DNA from 3 places in the Kitasatospora sp. NPDC101157 genome. Region 2 is predicted to be linked to each of the others. Evidence: riboswitches for the same ligand, from Rfam matches in the RefSeq annotation. Region 2 holds a riboswitch; each other region holds the start of a gene.

Region 1 (5,546 bases), on a different contig from region 2:
CGCGAGCGCAGGTAGTAGGTGGTCTTGAGACCGACCTTCCACGCGTAGGCGTACATCGAGCTGAGCTTGCCGATGGTCGGCGCCGCCATGAACAGGTTCAGCGACTGGCTCTGGTCGAGGTACGGCATGCGGGCCGCGGCCAGGTCGATCAGCGCGCGCTGGGGCAGCTCCCAGGCGGTGCGGTACAGCGAACGGACCTCGGCGGGCAGCCAACCCAGCTCCTGCACCGAGCCGTTGGCGTCGCGCAGCGAGTCGCGGGTCTGCTGGTCCCAGACGCCGAGTTCCTTGAGCTCGCGCACCAGGTACGGGTTGACCTGGAGGAACTCGCCGGAGAGCGTCTCGCGCTTGAACAGGTTGGACACCTGCGGCTCGATGCACTCGTACACGCCGGCGATGGACGCGATGGTCGCGGTCGGCGCGATCGCGAGCAGCAGCGAGTTGCGCAGGCCGGTCTCGGCGATGCGGGCGCGCAGGGCGGTCCAGCGGTCGGCCCACTGGGGGGCGGCCGTCGGGAAGTGGTCGATGTGCAGCTCGCCGCGGGCGGCGCGGGTCTCGCCGTAGGCCTCGTGGCGGCCCAGCTGCTCGGCCAGGTCGGCGGAGCGCTCGTAGGCGGTGAGCATGATGCGCTCGGAGATCAGGGTGGACAGCTGCTTGGCCTCGGCCGAGTCGAAGTCGATCCGCAGCTTGAAGAAGACGTCCTGCAGGCCCATCACGCCGAGGCCGACCGGGCGCCAGCGGGAGTTGGACGTACCGGCCTCGGTGGTCGGGTAGAAGTTGATGTCCACCACGCGGTCGAGGAAGGTCACGGCCGTGCGGACGGTGGCGTCCAGGCGCTCCCAGTCCATGGCACCCAGCAGGTCGTCGGCCGAGGCGCCGGCAGCCACGTGGGCGCCGAGGTTGACCGAGCCGAGGTTGCAGACGGCGGTCTCGGAGTCGTCCGTGACCTCCAGGATCTCGGTGCACAGGTTGGAGGAGTGCACCGTGCGGCCCGGCAGCGCGGTCTGGTTGGCGGCGCGGTTGGAGGCGTCCTTGAAGGTCATCCAGCCGTTGCCGGTCTGCGCGAGGGTGCGCATCATGCGGGCGTAGAGGGTCTGCGCCGGGATGGTGCGGACGGCCTTGCCGGCCAGCTCGGCCTTGCGGTAGGCCTCGTCGAACTCGGCGCCCCACAGGTCGACCAGCTCGGGGACGTCGGCCGGGGAGAACAGCGACCAGTCGGCGTTGGCGTTCACGCGGCGCATGAACTCGTCCGGGATCCAGTGGGCCAGGTTGAGGTTGTGGGTGCGGCGCGCCTCCTCACCGGTGTTGTCGCGCAGCTCCAGGAACTCCTCGATGTCCGCGTGCCAGGTCTCCAGGTAGACGCAGGCCGCGCCCTTGCGGCGGCCGCCCTGGTTGACGGCGGCGACCGAGGAGTCGAGGGTGCGCAGGAACGGGACGATGCCGTTGGACTTGCCGTTGGTGCCGCGGATCAGGCTGCCGCGCGAGCGGATGCGCGAGTAGGACAGGCCGATGCCGCCGGCGTGCTTGGAGAGGCGGGCGATCTGCGCGTAGCGGTTGTAGATCGAGTCCAGGTTGTCCAGCGGCGAGTCGAGCAGGTAGCAGCTGGACATCTGCGGGTGCCGGGTGCCGGAGTTGAAGAGCGTCGGCGAGGAGGTCAGGTACTCCAGGCGGCTCATCAGGCCGTACAGCTCGGCCACCTCGCGCACCGACTGCTCGGAGTCGCCGACCGCCAGGCCGCAGGCGACGCGGAGCAGGAAGTGCTGCGGGGTCTCGATGACCTTGCGGGTGATCGGGTGGCGCAGCAGGTAGCGGGACTGCACGGTGCGCAGGCCGAAGTACTCGAAGCGGTCGTCGCCCTGGGCGTCGATCAGGGCGTCGAGGGCGGCGGCGTGCTTGGCGACGAAGGCCGCGGTGGTGTCGCCGATCAGGCCCTCGGTGTGGCCGACGGCGATCGAGGCGGAGAAGGAGACCGAGCCCTGGCTGTTCGCCTCGTCGACGATCTCCAGGGCGAGCAGGCGGGCCGCGAGCTTCGAGTACTGGGGGTCCTCGGCGATCATCGACGCGGCGGCGTCCACGGCCAGCCCGCGCAGCTCGGCGAAGTCCGAGCCGGCGTGGCGGCCGCGCAGCGCGGCGGCGGCGACATGGCCGGGGTCGACCTCGGTGAGGTCGGCGCTGCGGTCGGTGAGCAGCCGCAGCAGCGCGCCCCCGGGGTCGGAGACCGTCGGGTCGGTGAAGGCGGTACCGGAGCCCTGGGCGGGCAGGGTGGCTGAGGCAGCGGTGGTCAAGGCGCTCTCTCCTGGCGGCGATCGGCGGCGTGATCGGGGTCACCCGGGCCGATCTGGGCAGGGGAGCACGGCGCGGACGCAAACAGCGCCGCGCGAGGTGTCTCCCCGGCCCGCCCGCGAGGCCCGGAGGGGTGGTGCTCAGTGCCGGCGCGGCCTCTGCGGGAGGGCCGTGGCGCACGCTGTCGGCAGGTACTCGGACTCGCGGGCGCAGCTGCTGGAGCCGCCCGCACACCGCTGCGGGGCAGTCCCGGACTCCCACCGGGTTCCCCTGCATCGACAGCAGGAGTGAGCATACATGTAGTGGTGTCTCAGTGATGCGGCACCACATGTAGTGCGGCGCGGTGTGTCGGCGCGATGACCGGCGGTACCGGGGAAGGGGTGGTTCGTGCCCGTCCGGGGGCGGGATCCGTGTCGCGGCCGGGTCGGAACCGGGCTCCGGAGGGGGCGGTCCGGTGCGCCGCAGGGCTCGGATCCGCGCGCCGGTCGTCCTGGTTTCGATACGGAATGGTCACCGGGCGGACCGACGGTCAGGGGGATGCCCTACGATCTGGGCGCATGAGCGACGGAACCGGCGTACCTGGGCACGGGCCGCAGGGAACGCCTCCCGCCGGGCCGGGGGGCGCACAGAATCAGCAGCCGGCGGTGCCAGGTCCGGTGCCGCCGCCGAGCGGTGGTTTCGGCCCGCCGCCGGCCTCGTACGGGCCGGTGGCGCCGTCCGCGCAGCCGCTCCCGCAGCCCGTCCCGCCGGTGCCGCAGCCGGTGCCCCAGCCCCAGCCTGTCGCGCAGCCGCAGCCGGTTCAGCCGATGGCCCCTCAGCCGCAGTGGCAGCAGCAGCCGCCCCAGCAGGCCGTGCCGCCGCAGCGCGTCGAGCCGGACTGGGAGGCGCTGGCGGACCGCAACGAGGCCGCCGGCAAGCGCAAGCGCCGGATGAAGGTCATCGGCATCGTGGCCGCCGTCGTCCTGGTGGGCGGCGGGGTCGCGGGCGGCATGCTGCTGCTGGGCAAGAAGGACGACCCCAAGAAGACCGGCCCGGTCGCCACCTCGTCGGCCTCCAACAAGCCGACCCCGGGCCCGTCGAGCGCGAGTGCGGGTCCGGACGACCCGTCGAAGCCGATCTGGGAGGCCGCCACCGACCCGGCGCCGCAGGACGCGGGGGCGCTGTTCTCCGCGACGCAGGTGACGGTGAACGGCGCGACCTGGAACCGGACCGTGGTCTCGCTCGACCAGCCCTGCTGGGACGGCAACTCCACCACCGGGGGGCTCGGCAAGGTGCTCGGCGACCAGGGCTGCCAGAAGGTGCTCCGGGCGACGTACGTCTCCGGCGACAGTGCGGTGACCGTCGGCGTCGCGGTCTTCGACCACAAGATCCAGGCCGAGACCGCGACGAAGAACTACGCGGGCCAGCTCAAGGGCCTGCCCGCGCCCGGTGCTCCGGCCTTCTGCGCCAACTCCGGCTGCACCAGCACGCACAGCAGCCTGGGCCGGTACGCCTACTTCACCGTCGAGGGCTCGGCGAAGGGCGGCAACGCCTCCGACGCCACCGCGACGGCGGCGGCCTCCGGGTTCGCCGAGCACGTGAAGGGCCAGCTGCTCCAGCGGGCCAAGGCGGCGGGCTCCGCCACGCCCGGGTCGCAGGGCACCCCGGCGGGCTGACCCGCCGTGACGCCCCGGTGCCGGCGGATCCGTTCGCCGGGACCGGGGGAGTGTGGCAGGCTCTCGTCGGAGTCATTCGTACGCGTGTTCCGGTTGCGTCCGTGGGGGTCGGTACCGGCGAGCAACCGGAGGAGCGGTCGTGGCCCTGCCCAGTGCCCTGCGCGGCAAGTCGGCCGTCCTGGCCGCGGCCGGGGTCGTGGTCGTCGCGGGCGCCTTCGCGCTGCTGGACCGGGACGACCGGACCGGTGTGGGCGGGCCCGTGCGGGTGCCGGTGTCGGTCGGCGCCCCCGGGCGCACCCTGCCGCCGGACGTTGGCCGGGACCTGCTCGCCCGGGACCCGAAGGCCTCGCCCAACGCCCGCGCCGTCGACCAGTTCCTCACCGACCTGGAGACCCAGGCCCGCACCGGGCAGAGCGGCGGAACGGTGATCGGCCAGCACGTCGAGGCGCACAACGAGCGCAACAACCCCGAGTACGGCGACTCCCGGGGCACCAAGCAGGTCGGCTACTACTACAAGAAGGCCGCCGACATCACCGGTCGGCTGCCCGGCTTCCTGGAGACCGACCTCGGCCCCGGCTACGGCCAGAACGCCTGGGGCGTCGGCAACCCGCGCTCCTACTCGGCCGGCCGCTGGCCCACCTGCCGGACCGGCTGGCAGTACACCGACGACGCGGTCGACCTGATGACCGCCGTCTGGTCCGGCCACCCGAGGGCCGACGACGGCACCTACGACAGCTCCGGCGTCCAGCGGAACTGCGACGGCAGCAGCACCGAGCTGCCCGACAACGGCGGCGCCCCGGCCGGGATCGTCGGCATGTCCTTCCACGAGCCGTACCCCGGATCGGACGTCAAGTCCTTCGACCGGGTGCTCTGTTCGAACTCCCCGGCGGCCAAGGACCCGGGCTGGTTCGGCCGGGTCGTGGACGCCGCGGACGGCACCCCCGAGTACCGCGCGCTGATCACCGACCTGTCCTACCTGGCCGACCACCTGGACTACCTGGCCGCCCACGACGTGCCGGTGCTGCTGCGCCCGTACCACGAGATGAACGTCCAGGACTGCTCCAGCCGGTTCTGGTGGGCGGGCCAGAAGCCGGCCGACTACCAGGCGCTGTGGAAGATCACCTACAAGTACCTGGTGGAGACCAGGGGCCTGCACAACCTGCTGTTCGTGTGGAGCCCGGTGTCCTGGGACGGCGCCCCGGGCGTGGACCCGTGGGACTACTACCCGGGCGCCCAGTACGTCGACGTGGTCGGGGTGGACGACTACAGCGGCAGCCCGGCGCACCCGATCGGCACCGGCGAGGTGTGGACCAAGCGCTACTACGACGGGCTCGCCGCCTACGACAAGCCGCGGATGCTGGCCGAGTCCTTCGCCGTACCCGTCAACTCCCGCCAGCCGGACACCCTCCGGCGCACGCCCTGGACGATCTGGACGGTCTGGGGGCAGTCGCTCACCGCCGACAACCTGGCGCCTGACCAGCCGCGCAACTCCACCGCGGACGTCAACGCCACCTACCACAGCCCCTTGGCGATCACCGGCGGTTCCGGCCCGTCCGGCGGGAGCATCGACTGGGGCGGGCTGCACGTCCGCTGACGTCCGCCGGGGCCCGG
Region 2 (5,546 bases):
CAGCGGGACCAGGCGGCTCGGTGACGAGGAGGTGGCGCGCATCCACGGCCGGATGGCCGGCTGGTACAACTCCGGGCTGCCGATCATCGACAACTCCTATCTGGACGTCGCCGGTACGGCGGCCGAGCTGGACCGCGTCATCCTGGCCCGGCTGATGGGGATGCCGGTCCGCTGACCTGCGGATTCGTGGCCCTGTCGGTGGCGGCTGCGATGATGGAACGGTCCGCCAGAACCACCCGGGGAGTTGACGCCCGTGCCGGAAGGCCACATCATCCACCGCCTCGCCGGCCAGAACCGGAAGGCCTTCGGCGGCCGCCCGGTGCAGGTCTCCAGCCCCCAGGGCCGCTTCGCCGACGAGGCCAAGGCGATCGACGGGCAGCTGCTCACGGGCGCGGAGGCCACCGGCAAGCACCTCTTCCTCGGCTTCGAGGAGGGCGCCTGGGTGCACATCCACCTCGGCCTCTACGGCGGCTTCAGCTTCGGCACCGGCGCCGCCCCCGAGCCCGTCGGTCTGGTCCGGCTGCGGCTGGCCAACGACGAGGGCTACGCCGACCTGCGCGGCCCCAACACCTGCGCCCTGGTCACCGACGCCGAGAAGGCCGCCGTCGCCGCCCGCCTCGGCCCCGACCCGCTGCGGGCCGACGCCGACCCGGAGGCCGCCTGGCGCCGGATATCCGGCAGCCGGACGACGGTCGCCGCGCTGCTGATGGACCAGAAGGTGCTGGCCGGGGTGGGCAACGTCTACCGCGCCGAGGTGCTGTTCCGTCACCACGTCAACCCGCACCGGGCCGGCCGCGACCTCACCCGCGCCGAGTGGGACGCGATCTGGGCCGACCTGGTCGCCCTGATGCACGAGGGCGTCGCCGCCGGCCGGATCGACACCGTCCGTCCCGAGCACACCCCCGAGGCGATGGGCCGCCCGCCCCGGGTGGACGACCACGGCGGCGAGGTGTACGTCTACCGTCGCGCCGCGATGCCCTGCCTGGTCTGCGGCACCGAGGTACGGACGGAGGCGCACGCGGCGCGCAACCTGTTCTGGTGCCCGACCTGCCAGGCGGCCTGAGTCGCGTGAACTCGCGGCGCTCGCGGCCGAGTCGGCCCGGTCAGCCCGCGGCCGCGGCCGGCTCCTCGTGCTCGGCGGCGGCGCACTCGTCGAGGAGGGGGTGCAGGCCGTCGTCCACGAGCCGGTAGCGCACCACGCGTCCGTCCTTGTCACCGGTGACCACCCCCGCGGTGCGGAGCAGGCGCAGGGCCTGGGAGACGGCGGGGTCGCGCATGCCGGTGGCCACGGCCAGGTCGCTGACGGCGAGCGGGCCGGCCCGGTGGAGGGCGAGCAGCAGGGCGAGCCGTCCGGGGTCGGCGAGCAGGGAGAACCGCTCGGCCCAGGAGCGGACGTGCTCGGTGTCACCGATGGCTGCGATGGCTTCGCAGACCCGGTGGCCGTCGATGGTGCGGTGGCCCGCGCGGTCGGCCGGTACGAGATGCATGCGGACATTCTGGCAGCTCACGACCTGTGATCCTGGACACCTGCACAGGTGCGCAACCTTGCGAGGGTGAGGTCCTGCCCCTACGGTGTTCCCCGCCGTGGTGCTCGGGAAGACCGGTGACGGACCATCAACAGGTCCCAGTCCGGAGCGGCCCTCGCCACTGTGATCGGGGGGTAGTTGTCCGGACCCACGTGCCACTGGGCGCCTCGTGCGCCTGGGAAGGCGGGTCCGGAAGTCCCGTAAGCCAGGAGACCGGCCACGGCATCTCACGACGTCATTCCACGAGGTGCTGGAGCGTGATCCGAAGATGACCCTGCCCGAAACCGCCACACCCGCTGAGGCGGCCCCCTCCGTGCTGCCCACCTTCCGGTGGAAGCGCGAGGACACCATCCGTACCGCCGGGCTGATGGGGGTGATCCTGGCCATGCACGTGGTGGCGTTCGGGACGCTCGTCTTCCTGGTCGCCCCGCACGACTACGCCGTCGGCACCCAGGTCTTCGGGGTCGGCCTCGGCATCACCGCGTACACCCTGGGCATGCGGCACGCCTTCGACGCCGACCACATCGCGGTGATCGACAACACCACCCGCAAGCTGATGGCGGACGGCAAGCGGCCGGTCTCGGTGGGCTTCTGGTTCGCGCTCGGCCACTCCTCGATGGTGGTCGTCATGGCCGCCCTGGTGGCGGGCGGCGCCCAGCTGGCGAACACCCTGATGGACGACGACTCGGCCACCCACAAGTGGCTCGGGGTGGTCGGCACCACGGCCTCCGGCGCCTTCCTCTACCTGATCGGCGCGCTCAACCTGGCGGCGCTGCTCGGCATCCTCAAGGTGTTCCGCTCGATGCGGGCCGGGAGGTACGACGAGGCCGAGCTGGAGGAGCACCTCAACTCGCGCGGCTTCATGGCCAGGATCCTCAACCGGGCGACCCGCTCGATCACCCGGCCCGGGCAGATGTTCCCGGTCGGCATGGTGCTGGGCCTGGGCTTCGACACCGCGACCGAGGTGACGCTCATGGTGATGGCCGGTTCGGGCGCGGCGGCCGGGCTGCCCTGGTACGCGATCATCTGCCTGCCGCTGCTGTTCGCGGCGGGGATGAGCCTGTTCGACACCCTGGACGGGACGTTCATGAACTTCGCGTACCAGTGGGCCTTCTCCAACCCGGTGCGCAAGGTGTACTACAACCTGACCATCACCGGGCTGTCGATCGCGGTGGCCTTCATCATCGGCACCATCGAGCTGGTCGGCGTGCTGCACGAGAAGCTCGACCTGACCGACCCGGTGACCGGGTTCATCGCGGACATCTCGCTGGACAACGTCGGCTACGCGATCGCGGGGCTGTTCGTGGTGGTGTGGGCGATCGCCATCGCGTACTGGAAGCTGGCGGGCGTCGAGAAGCGCTGGACGCCCGCCGAACAGCCGAAGTAGCGGTCACGCCGCTCTTCGCGGGCGCTCGGCGGGCGGTTCCGGCCGGGGGTTCGTAGGCTCGACGCATGGTGGATGCGTACGCGGGGCGGCGGGAGCGGGTGAGGGCGCACTGCAGTGCGGCCGGGGCCGATGCGGCGCTGGTCACCCGGGCGGCGAACGTGCGGTACCTGACGGGCTGCGCGCCCTGCGGGGCGACGCTGCTGCTGACCCGGGAGCGGGCGCTGCTGTCGCTGCCGGACGACCTGCCGCCGGACGACTCGGGGGAGCACCTGATCGATCCGGAGGTCACCCAGGTGCCGGTGCCGACCGGGGCGGACACCGCGCTGGCGGCCGCTGCCGCGTCCGCACGGCTCGGGGTGCGGAACCTCGTGGTGGAGGAGCACGACCTGACCGTCACCCGGCACCGGGCGGTCGCGGAGGTGGCGGAGGGGGCCCGGCTGGGGGACCTCGGTCAGGTGGTGGAGCGGCTGCGGGTGGTGAAGGACGAGCACGAGATCGCCGACCTGCGGATCGCCGCCGAGATCGCCGACCAGGCGCTCGGCGAGCTGCTGGAGTCGATCCTGGTCGGCCGCACCGAACGGCACCTGGCGATGGAGCTGGAACGCCGGATGATCGACCACGGCGCCGACCGGGCCGCCTTCCCGGTCTCGGTCGGCACCGGCAGCCACTCCGGCCAGCCCGCCCACCAGCCGACCGACCGCCGGGTGGAGGAGGGTGACTTCCTCACCGTGGTGATGGGCGCCCAGTACCGGGGCTACCGGGTCTCGACCGCCCGGACCTTCGTGATCGGCGCCGCTCCCGCGCCCTGGCAGGTCGAGCTGCACCGGCTGGTCTTCCGCGCCCAGCGGGCCGGCCGGGAGGCGCTCGGCCCGGGCGTCGAGCAGTGCGTGCCCGACCGGGTGGCCCGGCAGGTCCTGGAGGCGGCCGGCCACTCCGAGGCCTCGCCGCACCCGGTGGGCCACGGCATCGGGCTGGAGATCCGGGAGGCGCCGCGTCTCGGTCCGTCGGACATGGGTAAACTGGACAGCCGCGTACCGGTCACCGTCGGTCCGGGGGTCCACCTCCCGGGCAAGGGCGGGGTCCGGATCGAGGACACGCTCGTCGTGCGCCCCCTCGAAGAGGGCGGGCCCGAGCTGCTCACCATCACCACCAAGGAGCTCCTCGCCCTGTGACGGCGGCCCCGAAGGCCGTCGACGGCAGGACGCGAAAACCTTGGTTCCTTGACAGCTATATCCAGGAGTAAGTGCGCCCGTGGCTTCCACGAACGATCTCAAGAACGGCATGGTCCTCAAGCTGGAGGGCGGCAAGCTCTGGTCCGTCGTCGAGTTCCAGCACGTCAAGCCCGGCAAGGGCCCGGCCTTCGTGCGTACGAAGCTCAAGGAGGTCCTGACGGGCAAGGTCGTCGACAAGACCTTCAACGCCGGCACCAAGGTCGAGACCGCCAACGTCGACAAGCGCGGCATGCAGTTCTCGTACAAGGACGGCGAGAACTTCGTGTTCATGGACATGGACACCTACGACCAGCTGACGGTCGAGCCGGCCGTCGTCGGCGACGCCGCCAAGTACCTGCTGGAGGGCTTCGAGGCCCTGGTCGCCACCAACGAGGGCGCCGTCCTGTACATCGAGCTCCCGGCCGCCGTCGAGCTGACCATCGAGCACACCGAGCCGGGCGTCCAGGGCGACCGCTCCACCGGTGGCACCAAGCCGGCCACCCTGGAGACCGGTGCCGAGATCCAGGTGCCGCTGTTCGTCGTCACTGGCGAGAAGGTCAAGGTCGACACCCGCGACGGCAGCTACCTCGGCCGGGTGAAGTAAGTCCGTGTCGGCCGCACGTAGCAAGGCCCGTACCCGGGCCTTCCAGATCCTCTTCGAGGCCGACCACCGCGGGGTCGACCCGCAGCAGGTCCTCGCCGACTGGGTGGCCCGCGCCCGCGAGCCGAAGCCCGACGAGGGCACCCCGCAGGTCGGCGAGTACACGATGGAGCTGATCGAGGGGTACGTCCAGCACGCCCGTCGCATCGACGACCTCATCGAGCAGTACGCGGTGGGCTGGACCCTCGACCGGATGCCGATCGTGGACCGCAACGTCCTGCGGCTCGGCGCCTACGAGCTGATCTGGGAGGACGGCGTCCCGGACGCGGTCGTCCTGGACGAGTCCGTCGAGATCGCCAAGGAGTTCTCCACGGACGACTCCCCGGCCTTCGTCAACGGCATGCTCGCCCGTTTCCTGGAGCTGAAGCCGAGCATCCGCCGGTAACGGTGACGCCCTGCGCAATGGCCGTCGGATCCGAGATCTCGGATCCGACGGCCATTCCGCGTTCCACGGGGCAGGCGTAGGGTGGGGGCCTACTCGCCAGTAACTTGAAGGGCAGGCACCCCCATGACCACCGCGACCCGCAGCGAGTTCGACCTGGGCATCGCCCTGACCGGACATCCCGAGGAGGCCGGCCGCTACGAGGCCGAGCTCGGCGCCGGCTGGCAGATCGGCGGCGGGGTCAACGGCGGACTGCTGCTCGCCGTGGCCGGACACGCGCTGTCGCTGGAGCACGGGCAGCACCCGGACCCGGTGTCGATCAGCGGTTACTACCTGTCCGCCTCCACCCCCGGCCCGGCCACCGTCCGCACCGAGGTGC
Region 3 (5,546 bases), on a different contig from region 2:
CCCGGCCGCGGTCTGGGCGACCGTGCAGATCTCCTCCAGCTTCGCCCGCACCGCCCAGTGGCCCAGCGGGGACAGCTCGGCGGCATCGTTCCTGCGCACCACGGCACCGACCGCCGCCAGGCCGTCCAGCATCCAGTCCAGGACGGCGGCCACGTCGGAGGGGGCGGCCGGGGTGTCGATCTGCGGCGCCCGGCAGGTGCCGCGGACGGCGGACACCGCAGAGGCGGCGTGCGGCACCGGCGACAGGCCCGGGTTGCCGAGGCCTGCGCCGACCCGTCGCTCGTCCAGGCCGCGGCGCAGCAGCTCCAGCAGCTCGCTCTCGGCCACCGGGCCGTCGACCAGGTGCAGGAAGGACAGCAGCTGGGGAGCCTGGTCCACGGCCTGGCCGGCCAGGACGGCGAACACCCCGCGCAACGCGGCGGGCGGCACCGGGGCGAGCAGCGTCCAGGCGTCGAACAGCCCGGACCAGCCGCGCACCACGGCCTCGTCGTCGTGCTCCCAGGCGTGCAGCCGCCAGCCGGGGCCCGCACCGCCGTCCCGGGCCTCCACCAGGCCCACCAGCAGCGCCTGGCCCCACGCCTTGGCGGCGGCGCCGACCGTCATCGCCAGCGCCCGGCCGGCGGCGCGGGCGTCCTCCGGGAGCAGCTCGCCGCGCTTGTCGACCTCTTCCAGGTCCCCGGCCCAGCGGGCGATCCGGACGGCGTCCACCAGCATCCGGCGGGCCAGCGGCGCCAGCTCGGCCGGCGCGGGGAAGCCCTCCGGGACCGGAACCCGGCCTCGGCCGGGTGCCGGCGCGGGCCCTCGTCGCCGGGGTACACCGGCCCCGCCCGGCCTGCCACCGGAGGGCCGGTGGGCCGTACCGGGAAGACGGGTCACCGTCGCACCGGTACCGATCGTCGGCGGGAGCGGGGCATCACGGTCGCGCGGGTTCCGAGACGTCACGTCGAGCAGTCTTCCCCTTGCACGGGCCTTCTGTCACATCCGGTTGTCCGTACGACCGCTGGACCGGGTACCGCACCTCCGCAAGATCGGGCAACAGTGGCAAACCGCCTGGCCGGAAACGTGTGGCGGGGTCATGCCAGGTATGCGGCGAGGCGTCGCACTGACCGTTCGGTCGGTCACCCTCCGTGCCGGGAGCGGGGCGTTCCGGAACCGCGGGAGCGGGTCGGGCGGAAGCGGAGGGCTGGAATCCGGCCAGGTGGCATGTGCCTGCGGGGTGGTGGTGATGCGCAGGAAGTCGGCGGGGTCGACTGCCGTGCGGTGGAGGGTGCTCCGATTTCCGAGGTTCGGGAGCAAATTTCCTCCTTTACCGCTTTACCGCTTTACCGGTTCACCGCTTCGCCCGGCACCGTTCGGCGGCGCGGCCGCCGTTATCGGACTCGGTGCGGCGGATTCGGTGCGGCGGATTCGGTGCGGCGGATTCGGTGCGGCGGATTCGGTGCGGCGGGGTCGGAGCAGCGGGGGCAGAACAGCGGGGTCAGAGCAGCGGGGTGAGCCAGCGCCGGAGGAGTTCGGTGTAGTGCTCGGGGGCGGAATTCCACAGGGCCGCGTGTCGGGCGCCCGGGAAGCGCTGGAGGTTCACCACGTCGGGGCGGGCGGCGGCCAGGCGCTCCACGGTGGCGAAGGGGGCGAACCGGTCGTCCGGACTGTGCAGGACCAGGGTGGGCACCCGCAGGTCCGCGCCCTCCGCAAGGCGGGAGAAGTCCGCGAGGTCCACCCCCGTACGGCCCTGGGCGGCCAGCGCGCCCAGTTCGGCGGAGACACCGGTGAAGCCGGTCCTGGCGGCGTCGCGGCGTGCCGCGCTCGGGAGGTCGAGGACCGGCGAGTCCAGGACGAGCCCGCTGACCGCGTGCGCCCAGGCGGAACGGGAAACGGTCTGCAGGACCGTGGTGGCGCCCACCGACCAGCCGTAGAGGATCACCCGGCCCGCGCCGCTGTCCAGGGCCAGCCGCACCGCCGACTCGACGTCCCGCCACTCGGTCTCGCCGAAGTGGCTGTAGCCGTCGGGGGAGGCCGGGGCGCCCGCGTCGCCGCGGTAGGTGACGGCGAGGGCCGGCAGGCCGAGGCGGTGCAGGGCGGGCAGCACCGGGAGGGTCTGCTGGCGGTCGGCCTCCGGGCCGTGCACCAGGATCACCCAGGTGCCACGTTTGCCGTCGATCCGCCAGGCGGGCAGGGCGCCGAGCTCGCCGTCGGCGGCGGTCGCGGTGAAGGCCAGGCCGAACGCCTGGGCGGGGTCGCCCAGGTGCACGCGCGGGGTGAAGCGGACCTCGGTACCGGGCCTCAGGGTGCCCCGGTCGGCCCGGACCAGCCGACGGGTGACGCTCTGTGCGTCGCGGTGCAGGATCTCCTCGACCACCGCGTGCCCGTCGTCGTCCCACTCGACCGCCCAGCGGCCGGGCAGCAGGCTCTCGGGGCGGCGGCTGAACGTGACCCGGCCGGCGCCGAGGCTCTGCACGACCACCGGCCCCGCCTCCGGCTCCACCGGCCCCGGCACCCCGGGGCGGACCATCCGCTCGGAGGCCCGGCGGCCGACCACCAGGACGGCGGCCCCCGCCCCGACGGCGGCGGCCGCCACGACGGCTGCGGTTCCCCAACGCATTTCGTTCCCCGCTCTGTTTCACGGACCGGACGGTGTTCGAGCACCAGTCCACCGGAACTCCTCCGTTCCGGCCACCGGGCGGGCCCGTCCGGCGGAACGGACCTGCGGCCTGTCGGGCCGGTGGGACCGACGGACTGTCGGGCCGGTGACGGTCAGACGGGGATGGCGGGGCCCTGGGTGCTGAGGAGGTGCCAGAAGCGGGGCGTGAGGGGCTGTGTGGCGGCCCGGGGCTGGGTGGTGGTGCCCCAGTGGGAGGGGACGTGGTGCTCCTGGTGGAGGACCGGGAGGACGGCGGCGAGGTCGGCCTCCGGGACGGGCACCAGGCGGGCGAGCGGGCCCAGGTGGGGCTGCCAGCGGCCGGCCACGCACTGGCGCAGGAGGCGGTCGAGGGCCTCGCCGCGTCCGGTGGCCTCGACCAGTTCGGTCAGCCGCAGGCCCAGCACCTGGGCGAGGGCGTGGGTCTGGTCCGGGTCACCGTCCCACTGGCCGGTCAGTTCGGCCTGCCGGTAGGCGGGCAGCGACACTCCGGCCCGCTCGGCGACGGTCTCCTGGGGGAGCTCCCGGGCGAGGCGGTGGTCACGCAGGCTCACCGGGCGGCCGTCCATCAGTTGGTCGGCCGGGCACCAGAGGGCCCTGGCCAGTGCGACGAACTCGGCCTCGCCGGGGCGCAGCTCGCCGTTCTCCCAGGCGAGCACGTGGCCGGGCAGCAGCCGTACGCCGTGGGCGGCCATGCCCTCGGCGACCTGTTCGGGGGTCAGCCCGAGGCCGGCCCGGTGGGCGCGGGCGGCCTCGGGTGAGAACGGGACGGGAGAAGGGGCGGCAGTGGTGGGGGACTTTCTGCGGCGCATGGCACCGAACCGTAGGTGCGGTGCCCGGCCCGGCCCAGCCGACGAACGCACGAAGTGGAGCTGACGGGCCCTCCCCCGTGCTGGGCGATCGCACAGGTCCGGTACCCGTGGCGGGTGTGACCGACCCCTCCTTGACCTCGGTTGACTCCCGGTTCGGCCGCGTGATGGGATCCTGGGGCCAAACGGAGGCATGGAGAGGAAGCCGGTGCGAGTCCGGCGCGGTCCCGCCACTGTCACCGGGGAGCACGCTCGGAATCCCTCCTCGCCCGCCATCGCGCAGGAGGGGCCCATCACGGCGGGCCGTCAGGAGCCGCTGGAGGGCGCGGGGGTGCGTTCGACCCGGAAGCCAGGAGACTCTCGGCCCCCGGTACGTCGATCCAGGGCGCGGACCCTGAGTGAGGACACCCACGCGATGCAGGCTGCCCCGCCCCGTCGGACTCCGAGCTGCCCGTCGAGCTGCCTGCCGCCGTGCGCCCGCTGACCCGGGCCGCCGCCTTCGCGCTGGGGTCCGTCGCGGGATACGCCGCCGACGCCCGTTTCGCCGACCCGCGCCGCGGCCACCCCGTCGCCCTCTTCGGCAGCGCCGCGACCCGTCTGGAGCGCCGCGTGTGGCGCGACCACCGTGCCGCCGGAGCCGGGTACACGGCGCTGTGCGTGGGCGCGGTCGCGGCCGGCGCGCTGGCGCTGGACCGTACGCTCGGGCGCCGTCCGGCGGGCCGGGCCGCGCTGGCGGCCGCCGCGACCTGGACGGTGCTCGGCGGCACCTCGCTGACCCGGGAGGCGCGCACCATCGGCCGCTCGCTGGCCGCGGGCGATCTGACGGCCGCCAGGGAGCGGCTGCCGCACCTGTGCGGGCGGGATCCGAGCGCGCTGGACGGGCAGCAGATCGCCCGGGCGGTGGTCGAGTCGGTGGCCGAGAACACCGCCGACGCGGTGGTGAACGCGCTGGCCTGGGGCGCCCTGGCCGGCGCCCCGGGGCTGCTCGCCTTCCGCGCCGTCAACACCCTGGACGCCATGGTGGGCCACCGCTCGCCCCGCTACGCCCGCTTCGGCTGGGCCTCGGCCCGGCTGGACGACGTCGTGGGCTGGCCGGGCGCCCGGCTGACCGCGCTGCTGACGGTGGCCGCCGCGCCCGAGCCGCGGACCGCCTGGCGGGTCTGGCGCCGGGACGGCTCCGCGCACCCGAGCCCGAACGCCGGCCAGGCCGAGTCGGCCTTCGCGGGCGCGGTGGGCGTACGGCTCGGCGGGACGCTCCGGTACGGCGAGCGAGTGGAGCACCGGCCGGTGCTGGGCGCCGAGTTGCGGCCGGTGACGGTGGACGACATCGAGCGGGCCTGCACGCTGTCCCGGCGGGTGGGCGCGCTGGCGCTGGGTACGACGGTCGCGGGGCACGTCCTGCTGCGGATGCTGTTCGGGAGGGGTGGAGCATGAACAACGCGCTGCTGGTCGCCGGGACGACCTCGGACGCGGGCAAGAGCGTGGTGACGGCCGGGATCTGCCGTTGGCTGGCCCGTCAGGGCGTGCGGGTGGCGCCGTTCAAGGCGCAGAACATGTCGCTGAACTCCTTCGTCACCGCCGACGGCGCCGAGATCGGCCGTGCCCAGGCGATGCAGGCGCAGGCCGCCCGGGTGGAGCCGGAGGCGGCGATGAACCCGGTGCTGCTGAAGCCCGGCGCGGACGGCCGCAGCCAGGTGGTGTTGCTCGGCCGGCCGGTCGCCGAGGTGGGCGCGCTGGACTACCGCGAGCGCAAGCCCGTTCTGCTGGAACGCGCCCTGGAGTGCCTGGCGGACCTTCGCCGGCGCTACGACGTGGTGGTGTGCGAGGGTGCCGGGTCGCCCGCCGAGATCAACCTGCGGGACCGGGACATCGCCAACATGGGCCTGGCCACGGCCGCCGCCCTGCCCGTGGTGGTGGTCGGGGACATCGACCGCGGCGGGGTCTTCGCGGCGATGTACGGGACGCTGGCGCTGCTGTCCGCGGAGGACCAGCGGCACGTGGCGGGCTGGTTCGTCAACAAGTTCCGCGGCGACGCCCGGCTGCTGGCACCCGGCCTGGAGATGCTGCACGAGCTGACCGGCCGTCCGGTGCTGGGCACGCTG

The links. Region 2 has a riboswitch for cobalamin ahead of ACIRVF_RS13415 (HoxN/HupN/NixA family nickel/cobalt transporter). Riboswitches for the same ligand answer to the same signal wherever they lie in the genome.
Region 1: linked by a shared signal. The riboswitch ahead of ACIRVF_RS18945 (ribonucleoside-diphosphate reductase subunit alpha) and the one ahead of ACIRVF_RS13415 (HoxN/HupN/NixA family nickel/cobalt transporter) in region 2 are both predicted to bind cobalamin.
Region 3: linked by a shared signal. The riboswitch ahead of ACIRVF_RS22995 (cobalamin biosynthesis protein) and the one ahead of ACIRVF_RS13415 (HoxN/HupN/NixA family nickel/cobalt transporter) in region 2 are both predicted to bind cobalamin.

The regions. Positions count from the first base shown of each region.
Region 1 covers NZ_JBIWPL010000008.1:37,228-42,773, forward strand. The annotation lists gene ACIRVF_RS18945 (ribonucleoside-diphosphate reductase subunit alpha) at 1-2,258, opposite strand, end outside; cobalamin riboswitch at 2,449-2,592, opposite strand; gene ACIRVF_RS18950 (hypothetical protein) at 3,087-3,935, shown strand; gene ACIRVF_RS18955 (glycoside hydrolase family 26 protein) at 4,075-5,529, shown strand.
Region 2 covers NZ_JBIWPL010000005.1:201,287-206,832, forward strand. The annotation lists gene ACIRVF_RS13400 (AAA family ATPase) at 1-175, shown strand, start outside; gene ACIRVF_RS13405 (Fpg/Nei family DNA glycosylase) at 254-1,063, shown strand; gene ACIRVF_RS13410 (ArsR/SmtB family transcription factor) at 1,104-1,487, opposite strand; cobalamin riboswitch at 1,569-1,763, shown strand; gene ACIRVF_RS13415 (HoxN/HupN/NixA family nickel/cobalt transporter) at 1,795-2,913, shown strand; gene ACIRVF_RS13420 (M24 family metallopeptidase) at 2,979-4,085, shown strand; gene efp (elongation factor P) at 4,165-4,728, shown strand; gene nusB (transcription antitermination factor NusB) at 4,733-5,170, shown strand; gene ACIRVF_RS13435 (thioesterase family protein) at 5,294-5,546, shown strand, end outside.
Region 3 covers NZ_JBIWPL010000012.1:8,933-14,478, forward strand. The annotation lists gene ACIRVF_RS22980 (hypothetical protein) at 1-714, opposite strand, end outside; gene ACIRVF_RS22985 (alpha/beta hydrolase family protein) at 1,478-2,599, opposite strand; gene ACIRVF_RS22990 (helix-turn-helix domain-containing protein) at 2,752-3,447, opposite strand; cobalamin riboswitch at 3,642-3,804, shown strand; gene ACIRVF_RS22995 (cobalamin biosynthesis protein) at 3,925-4,878, shown strand; gene ACIRVF_RS23000 (cobyric acid synthase) at 4,875-5,546, shown strand, end outside.